Regions from separate parts of the Stenotrophomonas geniculata genome, predicted to be linked through region 2. Evidence: riboswitches for the same ligand, from Rfam matches in the RefSeq annotation. Region 2 holds a riboswitch; the other holds the start of a gene.
The links. Region 2 has a riboswitch for glycine ahead of RI032_RS11090 (trimeric intracellular cation channel family protein). Riboswitches for the same ligand answer to the same signal wherever they lie in the genome.
Positions count from the first base shown of each region.

Region 1: linked by a shared signal. The riboswitch ahead of gcvP (aminomethyl-transferring glycine dehydrogenase) and the one ahead of RI032_RS11090 (trimeric intracellular cation channel family protein) in region 2 are both predicted to bind glycine.

Region 1 is NZ_CP140571.1:3,083,617-3,089,524, reverse strand. Features, by position in the region: gene RI032_RS14110 (siderophore-interacting protein) at 1-399, opposite strand, end outside; gene RI032_RS14105 (multidrug effflux MFS transporter) at 541-1,767, opposite strand; glycine riboswitch at 2,069-2,171, shown strand; gene gcvP (aminomethyl-transferring glycine dehydrogenase) at 2,234-5,101, shown strand; gene RI032_RS14095 (VOC family protein) at 5,194-5,604, opposite strand; gene RI032_RS14090 (amino acid permease) at 5,744-5,908, opposite strand, start outside.
Region 2 is NZ_CP140571.1:2,389,613-2,395,520, forward strand. Features, by position in the region: gene RI032_RS11070 (DNA alkylation repair protein) at 1-243, shown strand, start outside; gene RI032_RS11075 (DUF6616 family protein) at 299-637, shown strand; gene RI032_RS11080 (hypothetical protein) at 750-1,007, shown strand; gene RI032_RS11085 (3-deoxy-7-phosphoheptulonate synthase) at 1,303-2,376, shown strand; gene RI032_RS11090 (trimeric intracellular cation channel family protein) at 2,574-3,191, opposite strand; glycine riboswitch at 3,276-3,379, opposite strand; glycine riboswitch at 3,393-3,482, opposite strand; gene RI032_RS11095 (GIY-YIG nuclease family protein) at 3,523-3,798, shown strand; partial or broken gene RI032_RS11100 (nuclear transport factor 2 family protein) at 3,969-4,064, shown strand; gene RI032_RS11105 (NAD(P)/FAD-dependent oxidoreductase) at 4,147-5,427, opposite strand; gene RI032_RS11110 (NYN domain-containing protein) at 5,551-5,908, shown strand, end outside.

The sequences.
Region 1 (5,908 bases), 690 kb from region 2:
GTCAGCACAGTCGGCATCGGGGGCCAGCAGCACTACGCGGTCGCCCGGTCGCGCGTGGATGGCCCAGCGCGAGGCCGGCCCGGTCTCGCCATGAAGCACGAAATCAACGTCGACCTCGCCCTGCTCGGCGCGCAGGTGGCGGATGGTGTAGGTGCGCATGGGCGGGCGCTGGTCGTCCGGCAGCGCCCGGTAGCGCGGATACCAGTCCTCGCCGCTGGGCACCTGCGGCACGTCCTGGCCGGGCAAGGGGAAGAACACCTTGATGCGCTGGTCCGGGCCTTCGGTCTTCATCCGCGCCACGTCGGCACCAGTGAACACCATGCGGTCCAGGGAAGGGGAAAGAACGCGGCGCTCCTTCAGCGCCACCTCGAACAGGCGATAGGTCTGCTGCGCAGCCATGGGGGAACCTCATGCAACGACATCGGATCGGCTGGCTGTCGTGCATCCACGCACCGGCTGGCTGGAGTCCCCAGCCTAGTCCGGTCGTTCCTCGCCGCAAGCGTTACGGGCATCGCGGCCTGCCCTACCCCTGCGCACTGCTCAATGGCCCGTGCAGGCTGCCTGCGCCGCGCGTTCACGCTGGTGTTCCCAGTACCAGAAAACAAATCCGGCGCCGAAGAACGCGGCCTGGCCCAGCGCCAGGTGCAGCGGGCTGGCACTGAGCAGCGGCGACACCACGCCGGCCACCACGGTGCTGATCATCAGCTGCACGAAGGCCTGCAGCGACGAGGCCAGGCCGCGCTGGTGCGGGTACATGTCCAGCACCGCCAAGGCCAGGATCGGGAAGATCAGGGCCATGCCCATGCCGCCCAGGAAGATCGGCAGCACCGCCCACGGCAGCACGAACTGCGGCGACAGCGCCACGTAGCCGACATTCAGCAGCGCCGACAGCGCGCACAGGCTGAAACCGATGGCGACCTGGCGTGTGGGCGTGGTGTGCCCGGCCATGCGCCCGGACAGGAACGAGCCGGTGGTCATGCCACCGATGGTGGGGATGAACAACCAGGCGAAACCGCCCTCGCCCAGGTGCAGGTGCTGCATCACGAACACCGGTGCCGAGGAGATGTACAGGAAGATGCCGCCGAAACCGATGCTGCCGGCCAGCGCCAGGCGCAGGAAGCGCGGGTTGAAGCCGATGCGCACGTAGTCACGCAGCAGCACGCGCGGCGACAGCGGCACCCGTGCCTCGACCGCATGGGTTTCCGGCAGGAAGCGCGCGGTGGCCGCCAACAGCACCAGCCCGAACACCACCAGGAACCAGAAGATCAGCGGCCAGCCGGCGCCACTGAGCAGGATCCAGCCACCGATGATCGGTGCGATGGCCGGAGCGATGCCGAACAGCATCGACACCTGGCTCATCAGCCGCTGGGCATCGTGGCCGTGGTACAGGTCGCGGATCACCGCGCGGCCGACGATCATGCCGACACCCGCCGACAGGCCCTGCAGCGCGCGGAACGCCAGCAGCGTGGACAGGTCGGTGGACAGCGCGCAGCCGACCGAGGCGCCGACGAACACCACCAGACCGCCGAGGATCACCCGCTTGCGGCCCCAGGCATCGGACAGCGGGCCGTGCGCCAGACTCATCAGGCCATAGAACAGCAGGTACACGCTGATGGTCTGCTGCACCGCCACCTCGTCCACCGCCAGGCGCTGGGCCAGCTGCGGGAACGCCGGGAAGATGGTGTCGATCGAGAACGGGCCGAACATGGCCAGGCCGGCAAGCAGCAGGGCCATGCGGCGGGTGGAAGGGGCAACAGCGGCGGTCATGGAGGAAGCGTCCGGCAGGGCCATGCGGGGCACGCACGGCGGGCGCCGGTCCCGCAACAACGGGGACGGCGCCAGATGAATTCGGGTATCCGCCCATCATAGGTGGGGATTGCGCCTGATGCCATGCAGCACTGCACAAAACGCACGGCCGGGCCATCGGCCATTCAGGCGCGGCGGCACCGACCGGCGGCCGCTGGCCGGGCCCGCAACGGGCTATAATCGGCGGGCAACACGGTGGGAGAAGCGGAACACCGCTGCCGAAGGCGCAACGCCCGTAATCGCTCAGGCCCGATACCACCCGTAACACAACTCTGGAGAGACCGGTTCGATCCGGCGCCGAAGGGGCACGAAGCTGCGGTTTTCCGCGCTTTTAAACTCTCAGGCAAAAGGACAGAGGGGCGCCCCGCAGACCGCCGACCGGCGGCTTGTGCCCGTGCGTGTGCCCTTTCCTGACGGATCCTTCGCCATGTCCCAGAACACCCCTTCCCTGCGTGAGCTCGAGCACCACAACGCGTTCGTCGAGCGCCACATCGGCCCCAACGACGCCGAGATCGCGCAGATGCTCGATGTCGTCGGCCACGCGTCGCTGGATGGCATGACCGATGCCATCGTACCGGCCAAGATCAAGTCGCCGGCACCGCTGGCGCTGCCGGAGTCGATGACCGAAGTACAGGCACTGGCGAAGATCCGTGCGATCGCCGACAAGAACACCGTGCTGCGCAGCTTCATCGGCCAGGGCTACTACGGCACCCACACGCCGAACGTGATCCTGCGCAACATCCTGGAAAACCCGGCCTGGTACACCGCCTACACTCCGTACCAGGCGGAAATCTCGCAGGGCCGCATGGAAGCGCTGATCAACTTCCAGACCCTGTGCGCCGACCTGACCGGCATGGAAATCGCCAACGCCTCGCTGCTGGACGAAGCCACCGCCGCTGCTGAAGCGATGACCCTGGCCAAGCGTTCGGCCAAGTCCAAGTCGGACACCTTCTTCGTGCACGACGCCGTGCATCCGCAGACGCTGGAACTGCTGCGTACCCGCGCCGAGCCCATGGGCATCGTGCTGCGCGTCGGCACCCCGGCCGAAGCGCTGGAAGCGGAAGCCTTCGGCCTGCTGCTGCAGTACCCGGATACCTTCGGCCAGGTGGGCGACTACAAGGCGCTGGTCGATGCCGTGCACGCACGCGGCGGCCTGGTGGCCGTGGCCACCGACCTGCTGGCCCTGACCCTGCTGGCCGCCCCGGGCGAATGGGGCGCGGACATCGTGGTCGGCAACAGCCAGCGTTTCGGCGTGCCGTTCGGCTTCGGTGGCCCGCACGCCGCCTTCATGGCCTGCCGTGACGCCTACAAGCGCTCGATGCCGGGCCGCCTGATCGGTGTTTCGGTCGATGCCCAGGGCAACCCGGCCTACCGCCTGACCCTGCAGACCCGCGAGCAGCACATCCGCCGCGAGAAGGCGACTTCCAACATCTGTACCGCGCAGGTGCTGCTGGCGGTGATGGCCTCGATGTACGCCGTTTACCACGGCCCGGAAGGCCTGACCCGCATTGCCCGCCGCACCCATCGCCTGGCCTCGATCCTGGCCGCAGCGCTGCGCAATGCCGGCGTGCAGGTTGGTGGCGACTTCTTCGACACCCTGCATGTCACCGGCGTGCACGCCGATGAGATCCATGCCAAGGCCCGCGCCGCCGGCTACAACCTGCGCGCAATCGACAGCGACTCGGTCGGCATCAGCCTGGACGAGACCACCACCCGCGCCGACATCGTCGCCGTGGCTGCGGTGTTCGGTGCTTCGCTGGACGTCGACGCGCTGGATGCCAGCACCGCCGACGCGCTGCCGGCCGGCCTGCTGCGCCAGTCCGCGTTCCTGACCCATCCGGTGTTCAACACCCACCACAGCGAGCACGAACTGCTGCGCTACCTGCGTTCGCTGGCCGACAAGGACCTGGCGATGGACCGCACGATGATCCCGCTGGGCTCGTGCACCATGAAGCTCAACGCCACCGCCGAGATGATCCCGGTGACCTGGCCGGAGTTCTCGCAGATCCACCCGCTGGTGCCGGCCGACCAGGCGCTGGGCTACAAGGAACTGATCGACACGCTGGAAGCGATGCTGGTCGAATGCACTGGCTACGACGCGGTCAGCCTGCAGCCGAACTCCGGCGCGCAGGGCGAGTACGCCGGCCTGCTGGCGATCCGCGCCTACCACCGTTCGCGCGGCGAAGATCACCGTGACATCTGCCTGATCCCGGATTCGGCACACGGCACCAACCCGGCTTCGGCACAGATGTGCGGCATGAAGGTGGTGGTGACCAAGACCGATGCCAACGGCAACGTCGATGTCGAGGACATCCGCCTCAACGCCGAGAAGTACAGCGACCGCCTGGCCGCGATCATGATGACCTACCCGTCCACGCACGGCGTGTTCGAGGAAGAGGTGGTGGAGATCTGCGAGATCATCCACAAGCACGGCGGCCAGGTGTACACCGACGGTGCCAACATGAACGCCCTGGTCGGCGTGGCCAAGCCGGGCAAGTGGGGTTCGGACGTTTCGCACCTGAACCTGCACAAGACCTTCTGCATCCCGCACGGCGGTGGCGGCCCGGGCGTTGGCCCGTGCGCGGTCAAGGAGCACCTGGCGCCGTTCCTGCCGGGCAAGCTGGGTGACAACGGCCCGGTCGGCATGGTCAGCGCGGCCAGCTTCGGCAGCGCCTCGATCCTGCCGATCAGCTGGATGTACATCGCGATGATGGGCCGCGAAGGCCTGCGCAAGGCCACCCAGGTCGCGCAGCTCAACGCCAACTACATCGCCAAGCGCCTGGCACCGCACTTCAAGACCCTGTACACCGGCCGCAACGGCCTGGTGGCGCATGAGTGCATCCTGGACGTGCGCCCGCTGGAGAAGACCAGCGGCATCGGCGCCGAGGACGTGGCCAAGCGCCTGATCGACTTCGGTTTCCACGCACCGACCCTGAGCTTCCCGGTGGCTGGCACGCTGATGGTCGAGCCGACCGAGAGCGAATCGCTGCACGAGCTGGATCGCTTCATCGACGCGATGATCCAGATCCGCGAGGAGATCACCGCGATCGAAGACGGCCGCCTGGACCGCGAGGACAACCCGCTGAAGAACGCGCCGCACACCGCCACCGCGGTGACCGCCAGCGAGTGGACCCACGCCTACCCGCGTGAACTGGCTGCATTCCCGCTGGCCAGCCTGAAGCAGAGCAAGTACTGGCCGCCGGTGGCGCGCGTGGACAACGTGTACGGCGACAAGAACGTGATGTGCGCCTGCATTCCGGTCGATGCCTACAAGGATGATGAAGTCGAGGCTTGATTCCTCGCTGCATCGGTAAAGAGAACGGCCCGCGCAAGCGGGCCGTTTTCATGAGGGTGTGTGGACCAAAGTCCACACCCACAAACATCCGATCACGGGTCCGGCATCTGCCCCAGGCTCAACTGCCACGACACGCCGAAGCGATCCTGCACCCAGCCGTAGCGGTTGCTGAAGTCATAGTCGCCCACCGGCATCAACCAGTGGCCGCCCTCGCCCAGCACACGCGCGGCGCGCTCGAACTGCTCGGCACCGGAACACTCGACGAACAGCGAGATCGACGGGCTGAAGGTGAAGTCGTGCACGTCCAGGCTGTCAAAGCACAGGTAGTGGGTGCCGCCCAGCAGGAAGATGGCCTGGCGGACCTGCCCGGGCACGCCGGCACCGGCGCCGTCCGGATGGCGCTGCATTGCCAGCAGGCGGAAATCGGCGAAGGCTTCGGCGTACAGGGCCAGGGCGGCCTCGGCCTGGCCGGTGAACATCAGGAAAGGACGGCTGCGCAGCATGCGGTACTCCCGGTCGACGGGCCGCTGGCGGCCCACGCGATCAGGATGGCACGGCGGATGTATGCCTGCTGTAGAGCCGAGCCCATGCTCGGCTGGCGGCCACGCGAACAGCAGCCGACCGTGGGTCGGCTCTACAGAATCACGCCTCGCGCATGCGCCGCGCGATGGCGCTGCCAGCGGCGATCGTGGCAGTCAGCGCCACCATCGACAGGAACTGCAGGCGGGTGTGCGCCTCGCTCAGCAGCAGGCCGAAGATCAGCGCCAGGATCGCCAGCGCGCAGCAGGTCAGCCACGGGAAACCGGC
Region 2 (5,908 bases):
CGCGGTGTCTGGGCCACACATATCGCGCTGTTCAAGCAGCACCCTGAACATGCATTGCCGATGCTGGAAGCACTGGCTGACGACCCGGAACGCTACGTGCAGGATTCGGTCGGCAACTGGCTCAATGATGCCGGCAAGACTCAGCCGAAGTGGCTGCGCGTGCTGTGCACGCGTTGGCAGCACGAGCGCCGCAGCGACGCCAACGCCTACATCCGCAAACGCGCACTGCGCTCGCTCCGGTAGTGCCGGATGCTGGCCGACAAACCCGCAACCCCGTCAACCTCAAGGAAGAACCACCATGTCGCACACCTTCATCGAGCTCTATACCGCCACGCCGGCCTGGACCACACTGCCGCCCGAGCAGCGGAATGCCTTCTTCGCCCGTATTGGCGCCGGCATGCAGCAGTTCGATCCAGCCCGCATCACGCCGCTGGCGATGGGCCGCATTGCCAGGGACGTACCGCATAGCAGCGATGAACAGTTCTATGCGGTCTGGCGCTGCGCGAGCCGCGAGGAGGTCGATGCGCTGGTGGCTGGCATTGCCGCTACCGGCTGGCATGAGTACTTCACCACCACCCATGCGGTGGGCGCGATGGACAGCATGGCCCAGCACTTGGCCGACCTGGCCGCCTTGTAGCGGGGCGGCAGACGCCGGCAGATCCCGGTCCTCGGCATGGGTGGCACATGCGCCTGTCACCCGGACGCGGTAAACAGGACATTGCCCATGTCCATCCGCAGGGAAGTCGATCATGCAGAGCACGCTCCAGGTCACGCTGTTCGGCCCTCTTGGCGACAGCCCGGCGTTGCAGTTGCCGGGGCTGGAGGGGCCGTCGGTGGCCATCCAGGAATCGGCCCTGCGGCGGTTGGTTTCCGACCTCTACACCGCGCGTTCCCTGCTCAACCCCGAGCAGCTGGACGAGGCCCGGCAGGAACTGGATCGCGTGCTGGAACGCTGGGCCGACATCCATGAGGGCCTGCTGCTGGACGTGGAAGTGCATGGCAAATGAGCGACGTTGCGTGGTTACCGCCGCGTAGGCCGGGCTGGCGCGCATCTCGCTGAACCGCGTCCCCAGTTGCGTATGAAACATTTTGCACTGCGCAAAAGCTGTGCTATCAATAGATCCCATGAACGCAGCCCCCACCAGCTTTTACTGGTATTACTTTCCGAAGCCACCGGCGGAGGAAGGATTGCGCTCACCCTGAAGAAAGCTTCAGACGCATTCCCGAAAGCCGCCAGCGAACCTGGCGGCTTTTTTCATGCCGCCACGCTGGGGACCCCCAACGTTCCGGAGATCTCCCGCAATGCCCCCGCACACCGACGACCTGCGTATCCGCACCATCGAACCGCTGACACCGCCTGCCCAGCTGCTGGCGATGCTGCCCTGTGACGATGAAGCCTCCGACACCGTCAGCGCCTCGCGCGCGGCCCTGCACCAGATCCTGCATGGCCGCGACGACCGCCTGGCAGTGGTGGTAGGCCCGTGCTCGATCCACGACCCGAAGGCCGCCATCGAGTACGCCCAGCGCCTGAAGCCGCTGCGCGACGCGCTGGCCGGTGAACTGGAAATCGTCATGCGCGTGTACTTCGAGAAGCCGCGCACCACGGTGGGCTGGAAGGGCCTGATCAACGATCCGGACCTGGACGGCAGCTTCAGGATCGACAAGGGCCTGCGCATCGCACGCGGCCTGCTGCGCGACATCAACAAGCTGGGCCTGCCGGCCGGTGTCGAGTTCCTTGACGTGATCTCGCCGCAGTACATCGCCGACCTGGTGGCATGGGGCGCGATCGGCGCACGCACCACTGAAAGCCAGGTGCATCGCGAGCTGGCCTCGGGGTTGTCGTGCCCCGTCGGCTTCAAGAATGGCACCGATGGCAACGTGAAGATCGCCGCTGACGCGGTGGGTGCTGCGTCCAATCCGCATCACTTCCTGTCGGTCACCAAGCAGGGCGGCACCGCCATCGTGTCGACCACCGGCAACCCCGACTGCCATGTGATCCTGCGCGGCGGCAAGCAGCCGAACTACGACGCAGGCAGTGTTGCCGAGGCCTGCCAGGTGCTGGCCAAGGCCAAGCTGCCGGCGCGCCTGATGATCGACGCCAGCCATGCCAACAGCCTGAAGAACCCGGAGAACCAGCCGAAGGTGATCGACGACATCGCGGTTCAGCTGGAAGACGGCGAACAGCGCATCGTTGGCGTGATGATCGAGAGCCATCTGGTCGGTGGCCGCCAGGAACTGGTGGAAGGCCAGCCGCTGGTCTACGGTCAGAGCATTACCGATGGCTGCATCGACTGGGATACCACGGTGACGGTGCTGGAGCGACTGGCCGCGGCCGTGCGCGCCCGTCGCGACGTAAAGGTGTCCGAAGCCGCTTGAGTGCGGCACGTGTGTGGATGGCGGCCAGCGCCTGCGGGGGTGCGGCCGCGATCAGGGCCGGTCGGAGTTGGAGTCCGGCCCATCTGCACCGGCGATGCGCCTGGCGCTGCGCATGAGCGACAGCGCCAGGTACATCGCCGGGGTGGTGCAGGGTGCGAAGGGTAGCGCCGGGCCATGCCCGGCGAACACGCTATCGTTCAATGCACTTCGTCGTGGTACACGAACTTCGGCATTTCCCAGCGGTAGTGGATCGCCAGCAGGCGCAGCGCGAAGCCGCCGCCGAGGCAGCACAGGATTGCGGTGGCATCGGCCACGCCCCAGTGCAGCAGCAACAGGTAGGCCGCGCCGGTCAGCAGCGCGATGATCGCGTACAGCTCCTTCTGGAAGATGAGTGGTACCTCGTTGCAGAGGATGTCGCGCAGCACGCCGCCGAACGCGCCGGTCAGCATGCCGGCAATCAGCACGATGGGCATCGCATGGCCGGCTTCGCGCGCGATCGAGCAGCCGATCAGGGTGAAGGCGATCAGGCCCAGGCCGTCGAGTACCAGGAAGGTGCGGCGGAAGTGGTGCATCCAACGTGCGACCCAGGTGGCGATCAGCGCCGCGCATACGGTGAAGCCCAGGTACTCGGGATGCTTCACCCAGCCCAGCGGATAGTGGCCGAGCAGGATGTCGCGCAGTGAACCACCACCGAGGGCAGTGACGCAGGCGATCATGACCACGCCGAACAGGTCCATGCGGCGGCGGCCGGCGGACAGTGCGCCGGTCATGGCTTCGGCGGAAATGGCGATCAGGTAGATGACGGACAGCAGCATGGGACAGGCTCCGGGCGCGGTGGGGCCGGCCATGCGCGACTACCGCCACTGCCTGCGCAATGACGGGATGACGATGACCGGTGCCGCTCCCGCTGTCCTTTTGCCTGAGAGTTCAGCGGCATGGGCCGCGTGCCCCTTCGGCGGATCGTCCCGGGCGTGCCCGGTGACCTCTCTCCAGCTCGGCGAGTCGAATGCATGGTTGGTGGGATTCCAGCCCACCGGCCTGAGCGATCATGGGAGCCTGCGCCTTCGGCGGGCGCCAGCGCGGCGCCTCTCTCCTGCATTCGGCCGCCAGTATATCCGCTGCAGTGCAGCACGGCATAATCCGGGCATGGCCCCGTCCCTCCGCCCCTGGTTCCTGTACCTGCTCGAATGCCGGGATGGCAGCTATTACGCCGGCATCAGCACCGACGTGGGCGCGCGTTTCGCTGCCCACCAGGCCGGCAAGGGCGCGCGCTACACCCGGGCGCGGCCACCGCTGCGCGTGCTGGCCGTGCGCGAGTACCCGGACCGGGCCGCCGCGTCACGGGCCGAATGGCAGCTCAAGCAGCAGCCGCGCGAACGCAAGCTGGCCTGGCTGCAGGCGCCGGATCCCGCGCTTCTGTAGAGCCGAGCCCACGCTCGGCTGTTGTTGCTGCTGCCTGATGGTGAAGCCGAGCATGGGCCCGGTTCTACAGTAGATCCACGCCATGCGTGGATGCGGCTCGCACATGCCATGATCGCCCAGCCCTCAGCGCTGGAGACCCGGATGTCCACGATCGCCCTGCTGTTCGCTAAACGCCGTGGTTTGTCGACTACTTCCACATGGGGCGCTTCGACCAGCGCTGGGTAATCGTCAACGCACTGTGGTACCCGAAACCGAAGGCGCCGTAGAGCCGAGCCCATGCTCGGCTTCTGCAAACCGCGCGAAGTGCAGCCGAGCATGGCTCGGCGCTACAGGAGCATGCGTGCGGCCCTAGCGCTTCGGTCGCCGGTCGTCCTGGTCATCACCGAAGATGATGCGCGCGCTGCGCTGGTAGCTCCAGTACGCCACGGCCCAGTTCAGCAGCACCACGATGCGGTTGCGGAAGCCGATCAGGAAGAACACGTGCGCGGCCAGCCAGAACCACCACGCCAGCACACCGGACAGCTGCAGCCGGCCCAGGTGCACGATCGCAGCCATGCGGCCGATCGTGGCCAGGTTGCCGAAGTCTGCGTACTTGAACGGGCCGGGTTCGGGCTTGCCGTGCAGGCGCGCGCGGATCACCTCGGCCACGTACTTGCCCATCTGCTTGGCCGCGGGCGCCACGCCAGGCACCGGCTTGCCGTTGGCCTGGTTCAATACGGCCAGATCGCCAGCCACGAACAGTTCCGGGTGGCCAGACAGGGTGAGGTCGGGTTGCACCTGCACGCGCCCGGCGCGGTCCAGCGGCACCTCCAGCGTGCGCGCCAGCGGTGAAGCGGCCACACCGGCGGCCCACACCACCGTGCGTGCCGGCACGAACTGATCGCCGAGCCTGAAGCCTTGGCTGTCGATGTCGCTCACCGGAGTGCCGGTCAGCACTTCCACGCCCAGCTTTTCCAGCTGCCGGCGCGCCTTCAGCGAAAGCACTTCCGGGAACGAGGACAGTACGCGCGGACCGGCTTCGACCAGCCGCACCTTGGCACTGGCCGGGTCGATGTGGCGGAATTCATTGCGCAGCGTATGCCGCGCGATTTCAGCCAGGGTGCCGGCCAGCTCGACGCCGGTAGGGCCGCCGCCGACGATGGCGAAACTCAGCCACGCCGCCTTCTTTGCCGGGTCCGGTTCGGCCTCGGCGCGTTCGAAGGCCAGCAGCAGCTTGCGGCGCAGCGCGATGGCATCGTCCAGTGTCTTCAGGCCGGGCGCGTCATCGGCCCACTGATCGTTGCCGAAGTAGGCGTGGGTGGCGCCGGTGGCCAGCAGCAGGCTGTCGTAGTCCAGCGTGCTGCCGTCGGCCATGCGTATCTGCCGGGCCTGCTTGTCGATGGCCACCACTTCGCCCAGACGGACTTCCACATTGCGCTGGTGGCCGAGGATGTGGCGCAGCGGTGCGGCGATATCCGGGGCGGACAGGCCGGCGGTGGCCACCTGGTACAGCAGCGGCTGGAAGAGGTGATGGTTGCGGCGGTCGACCAGGGTGATGCGTATGCGCTCGCGGGCCAGGGCGCGGGTGGCCCAGAGACCGGCAAAACCGCCGCCGACAACAACCAGGTGGGGAACGCGCTCGCGACTCATCGACTCACTCCAGTGGGGGCATTGGGGGAAGCGCTTGGCATCTTCGCATGATGGCCCCCTGTCACGTCAGCGCCCGCGTGAATCGGCGATACTCGGGTTCAGGCAACGGCCCGTGAGGAGCCCATGAGCGAACCGGAAAAGCGCATCGCCCTGTTGATCGACGCCGACAACGCGCCGGCCTCGAAGATCGACGAGGTCCTGGCCGAAGTCGCCCGCTACGGTGTGGCCAACGTGCGCCGCGCCTATGGCAACTGGAAGAGTCCGCGGTTGAAGGGCTGGGAGGCGGTGCTGCACGAGTACGCGATCCGTCCGATCCAGCAGTTCGCCTACAGCAAGGGCAAGAATGCCTCGGACATGGCGATGGTGATCGACGCCATGGATCTGCTGTACGCGCGCAACCTCGATGGTTTCGCCATCGTCTCCAGTGATGCCGACTTCACTCCGATGGTGATGCGCCTGCTGACCGACGGCGTGAAGGTGT